DNA from 2 places in the Citrobacter meridianamericanus genome. Region 1 is predicted to be linked to the other one. Evidence: predicted binding sites of a transcription regulator. Region 1 holds the regulator's gene; the other holds the start of a gene.

Region 1 (7,732 bases):
ACACGACGGGCGTAAACAGGTGTGGTGCTATGTCATTAAGCCAAAAGACGCGCAAGACGATCTGTTGAAAGGGGAAATGTTATGAGCAAAGCCAAATCCAACAAAATGGGTGTCGTCCAGCTCACCATCCTGACCATGGTCAATATGATGGGCTCAGGGATCATCATGTTGCCTACCAAACTTGCAGAAGTCGGCACCATTTCGATCATCTCGTGGCTGGTGACCGCTGTCGGTTCAATGGCACTGGCGTGGGCCTTCGCAAAATGCGGTATGTTCAGTCGTAAATCCGGTGGTATGGGCGGTTATGCTGAATATGCCTTTGGCAAATCCGGTAACTTTATGGCGAACTACACCTATGGCGTTTCGCTGTTAATTGCCAACGTGGCTATCGCTATCTCCGCCGTGGGCTACGGTACCGAACTGTTTGGTGCCACATTGACACCCGTGCAGATTGGCCTGGCCACTATCGGCGTGCTGTGGATCTGCACCGTCGCTAACTTTGGCGGGGCACGTATTACTGGGCAGCTCAGCAGTATCACCGTCTGGGGCGTTATTATTCCGGTTGTCGGTTTGTGCATCATCGGCTGGTTCTGGTTCAGTCCGACGCTGTACGCTAACTCCTGGAACCCACACCACGTCCCGTTCTTCACGGCGGTCGGTTCTTCGATTGCGATGACCCTGTGGGCTTTTCTCGGTCTGGAATCGGCCTGCGCTAACGCCGAAGTGGTTGAAAATCCGGAGCGCAACGTACCCATCGCTGTACTGGGCGGTACGTTGGGCGCGGCAGTGATTTACATCATTTCGACCAATGTGATCGCCGGGATTGTGCCAAATATGGATCTGGCTAACTCCACTGCGCCTTTCGGTTTGGCCTTTGCGCAGATGTTCACCCCGGAAGTCGGTAAAGTGATCATGGCGTTGATGGTGATGTCCTGCTGTGGTTCACTGCTGGGCTGGCAGTTTACTATCGCTCAGGTCTTTAAATCGTCGGCTGATGAAGGTTACTTCCCGAAAATCTTCTCCCGTGTAACTAAAGTGGATGCGCCGGTTCAGGGAATGCTGACCATCGTAATAATCCAGAGTGGCTTATCGCTGATGACCATCAGCCCGTCGCTGAACAGCCAGTTCAACGTGCTGGTCAACCTGGCTGTCGTGACGAATATCATCCCGTATATCTTGTCGATGGCCGCACTGGTTATTATTCAGAAGATGGCGAATGTCCCATCGTCAAAAGCGAAACCAGCAAACTTTGTCGCGTTTATTGGCGCATTATACAGCTTCTATGCACTCTACTCCTCTGGCGAAGAAGCAATGCTGTATGGTTCTATCGTGACTTTCATCGGCTGGACGCTGTATGGCCTGGTCTCACCGCGTTTTGAACTGAAAAATAAACATAGTTAAATATCGGCACAAAAAAGCCCGGTAGCGCTAGTTTACCGGGCCTATAAAACGCGTCAGTGCGAACAGTACTTACGCGTTTTTCAACACTTCGCTGACAATCTCGACCGCCTCTTTCTCGATCTGCTTGCGGTGCTCTTCACCGAGGAAGCTTTCGCAGTAGATCTTGTAAGCGTCTTCTGTACCGGAAGGACGTGCGGCAAACCAGCCGTTGTCGGTCATCACTTTCAGACCACCGATAGAAGCACCGTTACCCGGTGCCGACGTCAGACGTGCGGTGATCGGGTCACCCGCAAGCGTGCTGGCACTCACCATTTCCGGAGACAGCTTAGACAGCGCCGCTTTCTGCGCAGAGGTCGCGCTGGCCTGCAGGCGGTTGTAGCTCGGCGCGCCAAAACGAGCAGCCAGCTCGTTGTAGTGCTCTTGCGGGTTTTTACCGGTCACTGCGGTAATTTCAGCCGCCAACAGACACATGATGATGCCGTCTTTATCCGTTGACCACGGTGTACCATCGAAACGCAGGAAAGAGGCACCCGCGCTCTCTTCACCGCCAAAACCAAAGCTGCCATCAAACAGACCGTCAACGAACCATTTAAAGCCAACCGGGACTTCAACCAGTTTACGCCCTAAAGCATTCACCACGCGGTCAATCATCGCCGAAGAAACCAGCGTCTTACCGACGGCAACGTCTTTGCCCCACTGTGGACGGTGCTGGAACAGGTAGTTAATCGCCACCGCCAGGTAGTGGTTCGGGTTCATCAGACCAGCGGGCGTGACGATGCCATGACGGTCGTAATCCGGATCGTTGGCAAAAGCGAGATCGAACTTGTCGCGCAGCGCCAGCAGGCCCGCCATCGCGCACTCGGAGGAGCAGTCCATACGGATCGCACCGTCTTTGTCGAGATGCATAAAGCGGAAAGTCTGATCAACGTGATCGTTAACAATAGTCAGGTTCAGGTTGTAGTGCTTCGCAATACGCTTCCAGTATTCGATACCGGAACCGCCCAGCGGATCGACACCCAGCGTCAGGCCCGCTTTCTGAATCGCCGCCATGTCGACGATGTCAGCCAGTCCTTCCACGAAAGGCTGCACCAGATCCTGTTCTTTAACATGACCGGATGCCAACGCAGCATCCAGCGACATGCGCTTCACGCCTTGCAGACCGTCGGCCAGCAGCGCGTTGGCTCTGTCTTCAACCACTTTGGTAACATTAGTATCAGCCGGACCACCGTTAGGCGGATTGTACTTAATACCGCCGTCTTCCGGCGGGTTGTGTGACGGCGTGATCACAATGCCATCAGCCAGCGGGCCGCCTTTTTTATTATGGACCAGGATTGCATTCGACACGGCAGGCGTTGGCGTAAAGCCATTATTTTCCTGCACGATGACATCAACGCCGTTCGCCGCCAGCACTTCCAGTACAGAGATGAAAGCCGGTTCAGACAACGCGTGGGTGTCCTTGCCCACATAGCACGGGCCAGTAATCCCGTTTTTCGCACGCTCTTCAGCAATCGCCTGAGCGATAGCCAGAATATGCGGCTCGTTAAAACTATGACGACCTGCACTGCCGCGATGTCCGGACGTACCGAACTTGACGGCGTGCTCAGCGTTCCCTGCCGTTGGTTTCAGTACGTAGTACTGTGCCGTCAGTTGGGCGACGTTAATCAAATCACTCTGTTGCGCAGGTTGACCTGCACGGTTGTGGATTGCCATTGCCTGGTCCTTCTAATGCAAGGATTAAATTGTTCCGCAAACCTTTTCAATCAATTCCGCAGGGAATTGCATTGACTGCATGATGTGCTCAACCATGCTGCATTTACGGCCGGTATTGGTATTGGTGATCACCCAGTACGGCGTGCCTGGCACGTGCTTCGGTTTGGTTTGATTACCATTTTTCAACAGCGTCTGTTCATCCGCTGCAAAATAAACGCGCGTACGTCCGTGCAACGATTCCGTTGCTTCGGCGAACGCGTTGTGATCCAGTGAATAGAGTGTAGACAGCACCAGCATAAAGCGATTTACTGCTTTCTTCTGTTCAGCGTATTCGTCGGACAGCAGCAGTTCACGCATCGCGCGCACTTTATCTTTTACGGGGTTAACCGGCTTGGCTTCCACGACAGCTTGCACAGCGCGGACTTCTTTTACTACCGGAATGACAGGCTGTGATGCGGCGGAAAATTTCAACATACGCCGTAAAATGTCGGATGCACTCTCGCCGATATGCTTGGTGTGGCTGGCAATATAGCTATAGAGTTCATCATCAACTTCAATCGTTTTCATCTTAATCCAGTGCAGTGTTTAGCTGAATACAAGTTGTTGGGTCAACACGCGTAGTGTAAAGGCAAATCCCAACAGCGGATAGCGTCAAGCCTGGTGGCACGCAAAACTCGGAGTAACCGTAGTTGTTGCAGCCATGTGGCAGAATGGTCAACATGATACCCTAACCCGTCAGTGTGAAAAAAAGAACTTTGCCATGAAATTGAATATCCGAGCGCAATCTGCGCAAAACCTGCACAATAATTCTCCCATCGTCCTGGTTCACGGCCTGTTTGGCAGTCTGGATAACCTCGGGATCCTGGCACGCGATCTAGTGGCCGATCACGATATCATCCAGGTTGATATGCGAAATCATGGCCTCTCCCCTCGTTCACCTGAGATGAATTATCCGGCTATGGCGCAAGATCTGCTGGATACGCTGGACGATCGGCAGATCGAAAAAGCGATCTTTATTGGTCACTCGATGGGTGGCAAAGCCGTCATGGCGCTGACCGCGCTGGCCCCTGAACGTGTCGAACGGCTGGTCGCCATCGACATTGCTCCCGTTGACTACCATGTTCGCCGCCACGATAAGATTTTTGCTGCCATTAACGCGGTAACTGACGCGCAATCCTCTTCACGTCAGCAGGCGGCGAGCGTTATGCGTCAGCACCTGCAAGAAGAAGGTGTGATCCAGTTTCTGCTGAAATCCTTTGTTGACGGCGAGTGGCGCTTTAATGTTCCTGTGTTGTGGGATCAATATCCTCATATCGTCGGTTGGGAGACCATTCCGGCATGGGAGCACCCGGCGCTGTTTATCCCGGGTGGCAATTCACCGTATGTTACCGAAGCGTATCGTGACCAACTGCTGGCGCAATTCCCGCAGGCTCGGGCGCACGTTATAGCAGGTGCCGGGCATTGGGTGCATGCAGAAAAACCGGAGGCGGTGCTGCGCGCCATCCGTCGTTATCTGAATGAACAGGCTAACTGATTAAAAACTCAGCGTCTGTGCGCGATTACGCGCGTGGACGTTGGCGTGTCTCCCCTGCTGATGTATTATGGCGCGCTATCCATCCGGGCAGACGCCTGGCTGATTGTTTCCCCGAAGTCACCAAGATCATGGCCAAAGAACAAACGGACCGTACGACATTAGATCTGTTCGCGCAGGAGCGTCGCCCGGGACGACCCAAAACTAATCCGCTCTCGCGTGATGAACAGTTACGTATTAACAAACGTAATCAGCTTAAACGCGATAAAGTTCGCGGGCTTAAGCGTGTCGAACTGAAACTGAACGCTGATGCCGTTGACGCTCTGAACGAGCTGGCCGAGGCGCGCAACATGAGTCGCAGTGAACTCATCGAAGAGATGCTGATGACCCAACTCAGCGCGTTGCGCGATCAGGCATAGTCTGAATTTCTGCTCTAAATCATAAATCGTGTAGCACAGAGTGCAGTCCTGTGTGTTTGCTGTTTCCGCATGCCTGACTGTTCTGCTATGATTGCCCTTATCCGTGGGCAATGCGCCACCACCATTTCAATAAGTTTCAAGAGGTTATTTTACTCATGGCAATCACTGGCATCTTTTTCGGCAGCGACACCGGTAACACCGAAAATATCGCAAAAATGATTCAAAAACAGCTTGGTAAAGACGTTGCCGACGTTCATGACATTGCAAAAAGCAGCAAAGAAGATCTCGAAGGGTATGACATTCTGCTGCTTGGCATTCCAACCTGGTACTACGGTGAAGCACAGTGTGATTGGGACGATTTCTTCCCTACCCTCGAAGACATTGATTTTAACGGCAAACTGGTTGCATTGTTCGGCTGCGGCGACCAGGAAGATTACGCAGAATACTTCTGCGACGCGTTAGGTACCATTCGCGACATCATCGAACCGCGCGGCGCAACCATCGTTGGTCACTGGCCGACTGCAGGTTATCACTTTGAAGCGTCCAAAGGTCTGGCTGACGACGACCACTTTGTCGGGCTGGCTATCGATGAAGACCGTCAGCCTGAGCTGACCGCAGAGCGCGTAGAAAAATGGGTTAAGCAGATCTCTGAAGAGCTGCACCTCGACGAAATCATCAATGCCTGATTTTGTACGGCGTAGATTTCTATCTGCGCCGCATCAATAGATAAAACCAATCAAAATAATTGCTACAAATTTGTAACTTTTCCGTCTGACCCTGTACAATGGCTGGATGCCAATCGGGTGTTGCACAGTGTGTTTGTCGGCGATACCACGTTTTGATTAACAATATTTGCCAGAGACTTGCAGTTTTCATTTAGCCATGGCAGTTCTATAATGAATCGCATTATCTCAAGTGCAATTTCTGTCACTTCTGTTAATGAAGTGAATCGTTTAGCTACAGGACAGATTCCGCATGACTGACAACAATACCGCATTAAAGAAGGCTGGCCTGAAAGTAACGCTTCCTCGTTTAAAAATTCTGGAAGTTCTTCAGGAACCGGATAACCATCACGTCAGTGCGGAAGACTTGTACAAACGCCTGATCGATATGGGTGAAGAAATTGGTCTGGCGACCGTGTATCGCGTGCTGAACCAGTTTGATGATGCCGGTATCGTGACCCGCCATAATTTTGAAGGTGGTAAATCCGTCTTCGAACTGACTCAACAGCATCATCACGATCACCTCATTTGCCTCGACTGCGGCAAAGTGGTCGAGTTCAGCGATGATTCCATCGAAGCGCGCCAGCGTGAGATTGCGGCTAAACATGGTATTCGTTTAACCAACCATAGCCTGTATCTTTACGGTCATTGCGCCGAAGGTGATTGTCGCGAAGATGAGCACGCGCACGACGGCAAGTAATGTGATGCTTTCTGAAAAGCCAACCATCCGGTTGGCTTTTTTTATGCACGTTTTCAGCCCGTTCCCCCCTTCCCTCCACTCTTGTGTTGCTTTAATGTAAAAATCAATTGTCCCTTCCGGAGAATCGAAATGGAACTTCGCCAGCTACGTTATTTTGTTCGCATTGTCGAAACTGGCAGCATGGGTAGTGCGGCGCTCGATCTCAATATTGGGGTTTCGGCACTCAGCCAGCAAATGTCCCGCCTGGAAAATGAACTTGCTATTCGCCTGCTGCAACGCACCTCGCGTGGCGTGACGCCCACCAGCGCCGGGCTGGCATTTTACGCCCAGGCGCAGCTGGCGCTCCGTCACGCAGACGATGCAATCCTCGCCGCACGAGAATCCCGCCTTTCCGGACACGTCAGCGTCGGCATGGCCCCCAGTACCGCTTCCATTCTCGGCATGCCTTTTATCAACGCCATGCGAGAAACCTATAGTGATGTCCGTCTGCATGTGGTGGAAAGCCTCTCTGGTAACCTGGAACGAATGATCAGCACTCGTCAGATTGACCTGGCCGTTGTGTTTCAAAAAGAAAAGCTCCTGCGCTGGAGCGCCAGACCGATTCTCGAAGAGCGGCTGTTTTTAATTGGCACTCATGCTTTACTGGCTGATATTACTGATGACAATATTGCTCCAGCCCAATTGGCACATATTCCATTGATAATGCCTAGCCCAGGCCACGGTCTGCGCGGCAGGCTGGAAGCGATTTGTCAGGAACACGCGCTACGCATTGAGATCGCAACAGAAATTGATGGTCTGGCGCTACTAATGCGCGCCGTTCGCAGTGGGATCGGCGCTACCCTCCAGCCCGGCGCGGCAATTTCCCATCTCGATAAAGAGACGCTAAGAGTGATCGGCGTCCATAATCCAATACTGAGTCGCCCCAACTTTCTGGTCAGCCTCTCTGACGATGAACTCACCCCGGCGGGGCTCGCAGCCCGCGTGGTGCTGACGAAAGTGATGCATCAACTGGTAGAAGCGGGACGCTGGCCTGGCGCTATCCTTTACAATAACTAAAACCCCCTTTAGCACTGCGTTATAGCGCCCGCACAAGCTGCACGTATACATTTCAATTACAAATTTAACAATTAGTTAAATGGTAATGGAGTATACGATGGTTGACGTTCTGGTGATTGGCGGTGGCAATGCCGCGTTATGTGCTGCCCTAACCGCCCGGGAGCAAGGAGCTTCGGTACTCCTGCTCGAAGCA
Region 2 (7,732 bases), 710 kb from region 1:
CCGGCTCAGTACCTGAAAAGACTGAAACAACTCGAACTGGAGTTTGCTGATTTACTGGCGCTTTCATCGATTGAACTGAAAGAAGAGATCTATTTTGCCTGGCGCATGGGCGTTCATTGATTCCGGTATGCTTATCGAGTAAAAACCCCGACACGCGTTCGGGGTTATTTTTTGCCTTAAATCTTCATTACCACTTCATCTCACCGGTATTGACTTTTGCACTTAGCTCCAGAGAGCTTGTGTCCGCGAGACCTGACCAAGCCGCGGTCATGGTTTTAATCACATAGTCAGATCCTTTCTTCGCCTCTAATGCCTGCTCAAACGACTGCAAATAGTCCTGAGTGAAGCGAATCGCTTTATCGCCCGTAGGGCGTTCGCCAATGTAATGACCTGGGATCACCTGAGTGGGGTGTAAGTTCTGCATTTCGCTCAGTACGCTACGCCATGCGCTACGTTGTTCTGCAGACTGAGTATCTGCCATCCAGACATGTATACCGGAAGCCACGCCAGTACCGCCAATAATGGCACGGTTTGCTGGGATCCAGACATAGGCTGCATAATCGTCGGGATGGCGCAGTTCCAGTGTTTCGCCATCAACCGTGAACTGCGTTTGCGTTATCGCCTGCGGAACGGTGAGCGATGTTGGCGCACCATCCTTCATTTGCGGACCCCAGAACTGCAGTTTAGCCTCTTTGGTGGCGCGGATATGGTCCACTACGTGTGGTGTTGCCAGAACTTTTACCTGTGGGAAGGCATTGACGATAGGCTGCAGGCCAAAATAGAAATCCGGATCGCCGGAGGTGATCACGATAGCCTTCAGCGTTTTACCGCTGGCGTGAATCATCTGCACCAGTTGTTCGCCATCTTTGGTGCTGAACTGGGCGTCAAACAAAATGGCCTCGTTGGGACCAGACACCAGCGTCGAAGAGACCGGGAAAATACCCTTGTCCTGGGGATTGTAAACCTCCAGTTGTAGCGGCGCGGCGAAGGCTGAAGAAGCGAAGAGAGGTAACAGCAGGGCCAGAGTTTTAACTTTCATGCCGGGTAACCTTATGCAGGGAATTGTCTTTTGATAGTTCCCGTATTTTAAGGAAATTCGGATCTGTTAGAATTCCCTCATTAGGACATGCTGAGTTTCATAAAACGATCGGATGGGATGTAATGGACAGAGTAATGGCGGCAACGGTATTTAACCATATCTGTGATTTGGGCAGTCTGAGCGCCGCTGCACGTGCATTGGGGCTTTCCCGTCCGATGGTCAGTCGTTACCTCGACGAGATGGAAAAATGGGCAGGCGCAAGGCTTATCCATCGATCATCGCGTCGCTTGACGATCACGCCAGCGGGTGAAGAGGCATTAGCGAAAACACGTTCTCTGGCGCAACTTTCGCTGGATATCGGGGCCGCCAGCGCCGCGCAAACGCCCAGTGGCACGCTACGTGTGGCCTGTGCGCACTTTACTGCTATGCATATATTAGCGCCGGTACTGCCCACATTTCTGGCGCAGTATCCGCAGTTGCGGATCGAGGTGGAGATCAATAATCAACCGGTAAGCCTGGTAGGAGAACGGATTGATGTGGCAATCCGTATAACGGAAAATCCCGAACCCGGAACCATCGCCCGTCGCCTTGGCGACTGTAAATCGGTGCTGTGCGCGTCTGTAGATTACCTGCATCAATACGGTACTCCTGAAACGCTCGACGATCTGACGCGGCACAATTGCCTCTATTACAGCGGGTTTGCTGGTAAATCCTGGCACTTTCAGGATGTCTACGGCCAGGATGTCGCCATTGCGATTAAAGGGAACTTGAGCGCCGGAATCTCTTCGCTGCTTTGTGAGTCGGCGCAGGCGGGAATGGGCATTGCGCTGGTGCCGGAACTGGAGGCGCGGGAAGGGCTGGCGCAGGGGACGTTGATTCGCATATTGCCAGAGCTGCAGCCCAAATGCCTGCCGATTTATGGTTTATACCTTTCTCGTGAACATCAGCCTGCGGGCTTACGCTTGCTGCTGGACGCACTCAGTGGGGCGCAATGCTAAAAAGGTAGCTAAACGTGCTCATAAAATAGTCAAACCGCAATTTGTGTTAAAAAAAACTTATCAGTGTATGAGATTCTTCTTATCGCCCCTTCAAGAGCTAAGCCATTGTGAGTGCCGGAGATAAGCGCCGGATGGGGCCGGAACCCTTAAGCCTGCCAGCAAGCAGACTTAAGGGTTTTTTGTTGTTTGTCAATTAGCTGGGGTCGATTCCATTATCATTGACACGGAAAATATAAAAATCCCATTCAGTTCGCGCAGGCTTTTTTACTTTCCGGCGATATAGCAGGGGTATTCGCGGATGTGCCATGGCATAGTAACTCTGTCATAACGTCGTTAATTGTTATCGCGTGCAGCAACGGACTGTACTTTCCACTCGCCATTTTCATTAACCATACAATCAATAACCGTGTGAGGATTTTTTTTGCCGAATGTTATATTGACGTTTACGCAGACAGGATCCCAGTCATATGAGGATATGGCCACATTCTCTGTCCAGTCGTCACCGATATATTGTGATTTTAGAAAAAAATCAGCAGAATAGAAAACCTCATCATCATAATTTGGATCTTGTGTTCGCCTTAGTTTCTGCATTGTTGATGCAGTAACGTATTTATCGATATCCTTACCGTCGGTAATCGGGAAATTATTATTGTTAATTTGGTTCACGTACCACTTATTAAATGCAACGGCCTGGTTAACAGGATCGTTGGTATTATTTGCCATAGCAGATGATGCCACCAGTAGCAAAAGCAGTAATTTTTTCATGTCACTTGTGCCTGTATATAGTAACAGTGGGCTGGATTTTTCTGTACTGCGGCCCAGGGTATAAACTGCGCTGTACGAAATCGGAGTACCAGGTTCCCGTCCCATCGTAAATACAGGCGTGCCCATACTGGTTTGGACCTGGTAAAGCATCAATAACCGCTATATCGCCCTCTATTAGGGTGCCGTATGATTTGCTGAATCCTGCTTTTTCTAGTGACCTTGCAAAACTGTTGGCGTTAGCACCTTCAATTTTGACGCCGCCAGCGCGAATTGCTGCAGCTACTGCTCGAGCGCAATAACCCTGGCTTTTTTGATGCGCGTGACTTCGCGCATACGAGACCGCATCATGTTTATTCCATGACATAATTTTCCCTTAGTAATAGAATGAATCATAAAATAATAATACTCCGGCACTTAATTCGAAATTGTATTTTATAGTGAGATTTAATTAATCAACATATGTAATGCCAATATTAATTATCGAATTGATAATTAAAGCGTATAGCAATATATTGAATTAGCAATTAGTCCTGCAAATCCAAAGTTAATCTTATTTACGTAATGTTTACTGTTAAAATCAAACTGGCTTGTAAATTATGACGTTTAAAATCGGGAACACGCCTCGCATAACCTCCATTTTAGGATTTGGGGGGCAAAATCGCGCTGAGGGCTCAATTTGGGGCGTTAAATAGTCTGTACTTATCTATCACGAGAAAAGACTAAGTTACTGATTACACTATAATCCAATGATTTCATTAAATTTTTAAAACCTATCCCTTAAATAGACATTATCTATACATCTTTTGATCTTTGACCTGCCTGAACGATTGGATTTTCATAATCCATTATTAATCAAAGCATTGAACAAAATAATCCATCTCTGATAACCCGCGCTGCAGGGTCTATGCTTATTAAAAGTAACCAAAAAGGGCGATTAACCCGAATGCCCCTGCTGTTGAGGGGTTGAAGTGATAATCATTATCACTAACATATTGTTATAGCTTAAAAGCTAGTGACTCGAGGTAACCCTATGGAATTGCATTCAGGAACATTTAACCCGGAAGATTTTGCATGGCGTGGACTGAGGTTAACGCCAGCGGCTGCGGCGCACATCCGCGAACTGATGGCAAAGCAACCCGGCATGTTGGGCGTTCGCTTGGGCGTGAAGCAAACGGGATGTGCAGGATTCGGCTACGTGCTGGATACCGTCCGTGAGACTCAAAAAGACGATCTCCTGTTTGAAATGGATGGTGCCAGACTGTATGTGCCGTTACAGGCGATGCCGTTCATCGACGGCACAGAAGTCGATTTTGTTCGCGAAGGATTAAATCAGTTATTTAAATTTCATAACCCGAAAGCCCAGAACGAATGCGGCTGTGGCGAAAGTTTTGGGGTATAGGCGGTACTATGTCTCGTAATACTGAAGCAACTGACGATGTCAACACCTGGGCTGACGGGCACCTTAATTACAAAGAGGGGTTCTTCACCCAACTGCAAACCGACGAGCTGGCGAAAGGGATCAGCGAAGAGGTCGTGCGCGCAATTTCGGCAAAACGTAATGAACCCGACTGGATGCTGGAATTCCGCCTTAATGCCTTTCAGGCATGGTTGACCATGGAAGAACCGCACTGGCTAAAAGCGCACTATGACAAACTGAATTATCAGGATTACAGCTATTACTCTGCGCCGTCCTGCGGCAACTGCGATGAAACCTGTGTGTCTGAACCGGGAGCGGTGCAGCAAACGGGCGCAAATGCATTTTTAAGTAAAGAGGTCGAGGACGCCTTTGAACAGCTTGGCGTGCCGGTCCGCGAAGGCAAAGAGGTGGCGGTTGATGCCATTTTTGACTCGGTGTCGGTGGCGACCACCTATCGCGACAAACTGGCGGAACAGGGCATTATTTTCTGTTCGTTCGGTGAGGCGATTCACGACCACCCGGAGCTGGTAAAACAGTATCTGGGCACGGTTGTTCCGGGTAATGACAATTTCTTTGCCGCGCTGAATGCGGCAGTGGCCTCCGACGGTACGTTTATTTATGTGCCGAAAGGTGTGCGTTGCCCAATGGAACTGTCGACCTATTTCCGTATCAATGCGGAAAAAACCGGGCAGTTTGAACGCACCATTCTGGTTGCGGATGAGGGAAGCTACGTCAGCTATATCGAAGGCTGTTCGGCCCCTGTGCGCGACAGCTATCAGCTGCATGCTGCGGTAGTGGAGGTCATCATCCACAAAGATGCCGAAGTGAAATACTCGACGGTACAAAACTGGTTCCCTGGCGATGGCAATACCGGCGGCATTTTGAACTTTGTTACCAAGCGGGCGCTGTGCGAAGGCGAAAACAGCAAAATGTCGTGGACGCAGTCAGAAACCGGTTCGGCCATTACCTGGAAATACCCAAGCTGCATTCTGCGTGGGGATAACTCTATCGGCGAATTCTACTCCGTGGCCCTGACCAGTGGTCATCAGCAGGCCGATACTGGCACCAAGATGATCCACATTGGCAAGAACACCAAATCAACCATCATCTCGAAAGGTATCTCCGCCGGACACAGTCAGAACAGCTATCGCGGTTTAGTGAAAATCATGCCAACCGCCACCAATGCCCGCAACTATACCCAATGCGACTCGATGCTGATCGGCGCGGATTGTGGGGCGCACACCTTCCCGTATGTGGAGTGTCGTAACAACAGCGCCCAGCTTGAACACGAAGCCACGACGTCGCGCATTGGTGAAGACCAGCTATTTTACTGCCTGCAGCGCGGTATCAGCGAAGAGGATGCCATTTCCATGATCGTGAATGGTTTCTGTAAAGACGTGTTCTCTGAACTGCCGCTGGAATTTGCCGTGGAAGCGCAAAAACTTCTCGCCATAAGTCTTGAACACAGCGTCGGTTAAAATTTAAGGAAAGCACATGTTAAGCATCAAAGATTTACAGGTCAGTGTGGAAGATAAGACGATCCTGCGTGGGCTGAGTCTTGACATTCGCCCCGGAGAAGTGCACGCCATTATGGGGCCAAACGGTTCCGGGAAAAGTACGCTTTCCGCCACGCTCGCCGGACGTGAAGACTATGAAGTCACCGGCGGGACGGTAGAGTTCAACGGTAAAGATTTACTGGAACTGTCACCGGAAGAGCGGGCCGGTGAAGGCATCTTTATGGCATTTCAGTATCCAGTAGAAATCCCCGGCGTAAGTAATCAGTTTTTCCTGCAAACGGCACTGAATGCGGTGCGCACCTACCGTGGCGAAGAGTCACTGGACAGGTTTGACTTCCAGGATCTGATGGAAGAAAAAATTGCGTTGCTGAAGATGCCGGAAGATTTGCTCACGCGTTCGGTCAACGTCGGTTTCTCCGGCGGTGAGAAAAAGCGTAATGACATTTTGCAAATGGCGGTACTGGAGCCTCAGTTGTGCATTCTGGATGAGTCAGACTCCGGGCTGGATATCGACGCGCTGAAAATCGTCGCCGACGGCGTGAACTCGCTGCGTGATGGGCAACGTTCATTCATTATCGTCACCCATTATCAGCGTATCCTGGACTATATCAAACCCGATTATGTTCACGTTCTCTACCAGGGGCGAATTGTGAAATCCGGTGATTTCACACTGGTCAAACAACTGGAGGAGCAAGGTTATGGCTGGCTTAGCGAACAGCAGTAACGTGTTGCAACAGTGGCACCATCTGTTTGCGACGCAAGGTGAGACTCGCTCGCAACATGCCCAGCAGCACCTGCAACAGATGCTGCGACTGGGGCTGCCAACGCGTAAGCATGAGGACTGGAAATACACGCCGCTGGAGGGATTAACCCACAGCCAGTTTGTCAGCCATGTCAATGAGATATCGTCAGCCCAGTGTGAAGCGTTAGCACCGGCTATTGAGGCCATACGACTGGTATTTGTCGACGGGCAATTCTCTCCAACGCTGAGCGACAGCGCAGAAGGTAGTGGTTTTGATATTACCGTTGATGATGTACGCCAGACGCTACCGGCCGCCATCCAACCGGAAGTCTTTCTGCACCTGACCGAAAGCCTGTCGCGTAGCGTCACGTACATTAAGGTGAAGCGAAACCAGCGGCCGAAGAAACCGCTGTTGTTGTTGCACATTACCCAGGGGCTGGCGAGCGATCAGGTGAATACGGCGCACTATCGCCACCATCTGGAACTGGCGGAAGGGGCTGAAGCAACCGTCATTGAACACTATGTCAGCCTTAGCGAGCTTCGTCATTTCACTGGCGCACGCTTAACCATGAATGTCGCGGCGAATGCGCACTTGCGCCATATCAAACTGGCGTTTGAGAATCCGCAAAGCCACCACTTCGCACATAATGACATTCAATTGGGGACGGATGCCACGGCCACCAGCCACAGCTTTTTACTCGGTGATGCGGTGCTGCGCCATAACACCAGCACTCAGCTTAACGGCGAAAACACGACGCTTCGGCTCAACAGCCTGGCGATGCCGGTGAAAAATGAACTCTGCGACACCCGCACCTGGCTTGAGCATAACAAGGGATATTGCAACAGCCGCCAGTTGCATAAAACGATTGTCAGCGATAAGGGGCGGGCGGTATTCAATGGCCTGATTAACGTTGCTCAGCACGCTATTAAAACTGATGGTCAGATGACCAACAATAATTTGCTGCTCGGTAAACTGGCTGAGGTGGATACCAAACCACAACTTGAAATCTATGCCGACGACGTGAAATGCAGCCACGGGGCGACGGTAGGGCGGATCGACGACGAGCAGATGTTCTATCTGCGTTCGCGTGGGATCGGCCAGCAGGATGCCCAACAAATGATTCTCTATGCGTTTGCCGCTGAGCTAACGGAAGCCCTGGACGAGGAAACGCTGAAGCAACAGGTATTGGCAAGGATCGCCCAACGCTTGCCGGGAGGCGTAGCATGACATTTCCCATTGAAAAAGTGCGGGCC

Evidence for each region. The regulator Fur, encoded in region 1, represses iron uptake genes when iron is present. The targets are predictions, from matches to a motif close to ATAATAATGAGAACNACTATCAA.
Region 2: sufA (Fe-S cluster assembly scaffold SufA) is a predicted target of Fur. The motif match lies at 3,771-3,793, and genes of this name have one in related genera.

What each region holds. Positions count from the first base shown of each region.
Region 1 covers NZ_CP101036.1:3,736,543-3,744,274, forward strand. The annotation lists gene speF (ornithine decarboxylase SpeF) at 1-85, shown strand, start outside; gene potE (putrescine-ornithine antiporter) at 82-1,401, shown strand; gene pgm (phosphoglucomutase (alpha-D-glucose-1,6-bisphosphate-dependent)) at 1,471-3,111, opposite strand; gene seqA (replication initiation negative regulator SeqA) at 3,136-3,678, opposite strand; gene ybfF (esterase) at 3,872-4,645, shown strand; gene ybfE (LexA regulated protein) at 4,774-5,061, shown strand; gene fldA (flavodoxin FldA) at 5,217-5,747, shown strand; gene NMD08_RS18430 (ryhB-regulated fur leader peptide) at 5,958-6,044, shown strand; gene fur (ferric iron uptake transcriptional regulator) at 6,037-6,483, shown strand; gene tcuR (tricarballylate utilization LysR family transcriptional regulator TcuR) at 6,613-7,539, shown strand; gene tcuA (FAD-dependent tricarballylate dehydrogenase TcuA) at 7,637-7,732, shown strand, end outside.
Region 2 covers NZ_CP101036.1:3,021,939-3,029,670, reverse strand. The annotation lists gene NMD08_RS14860 (YdiH family protein) at 1-120, shown strand, start outside; gene NMD08_RS14855 (Vmh family MBL fold metallo-hydrolase) at 188-1,039, opposite strand; gene NMD08_RS14850 (LysR family transcriptional regulator) at 1,162-2,037, shown strand; gene NMD08_RS14845 (DUF3828 domain-containing protein) at 2,371-2,802, opposite strand; gene NMD08_RS14840 (CHAP domain-containing protein) at 2,804-3,166, opposite strand; gene sufA (Fe-S cluster assembly scaffold SufA) at 3,833-4,201, shown strand; gene sufB (Fe-S cluster assembly protein SufB) at 4,210-5,697, shown strand; gene sufC (Fe-S cluster assembly ATPase SufC) at 5,714-6,460, shown strand; gene sufD (Fe-S cluster assembly protein SufD) at 6,435-7,706, shown strand; gene sufS (cysteine desulfurase SufS) at 7,703-7,732, shown strand, end outside.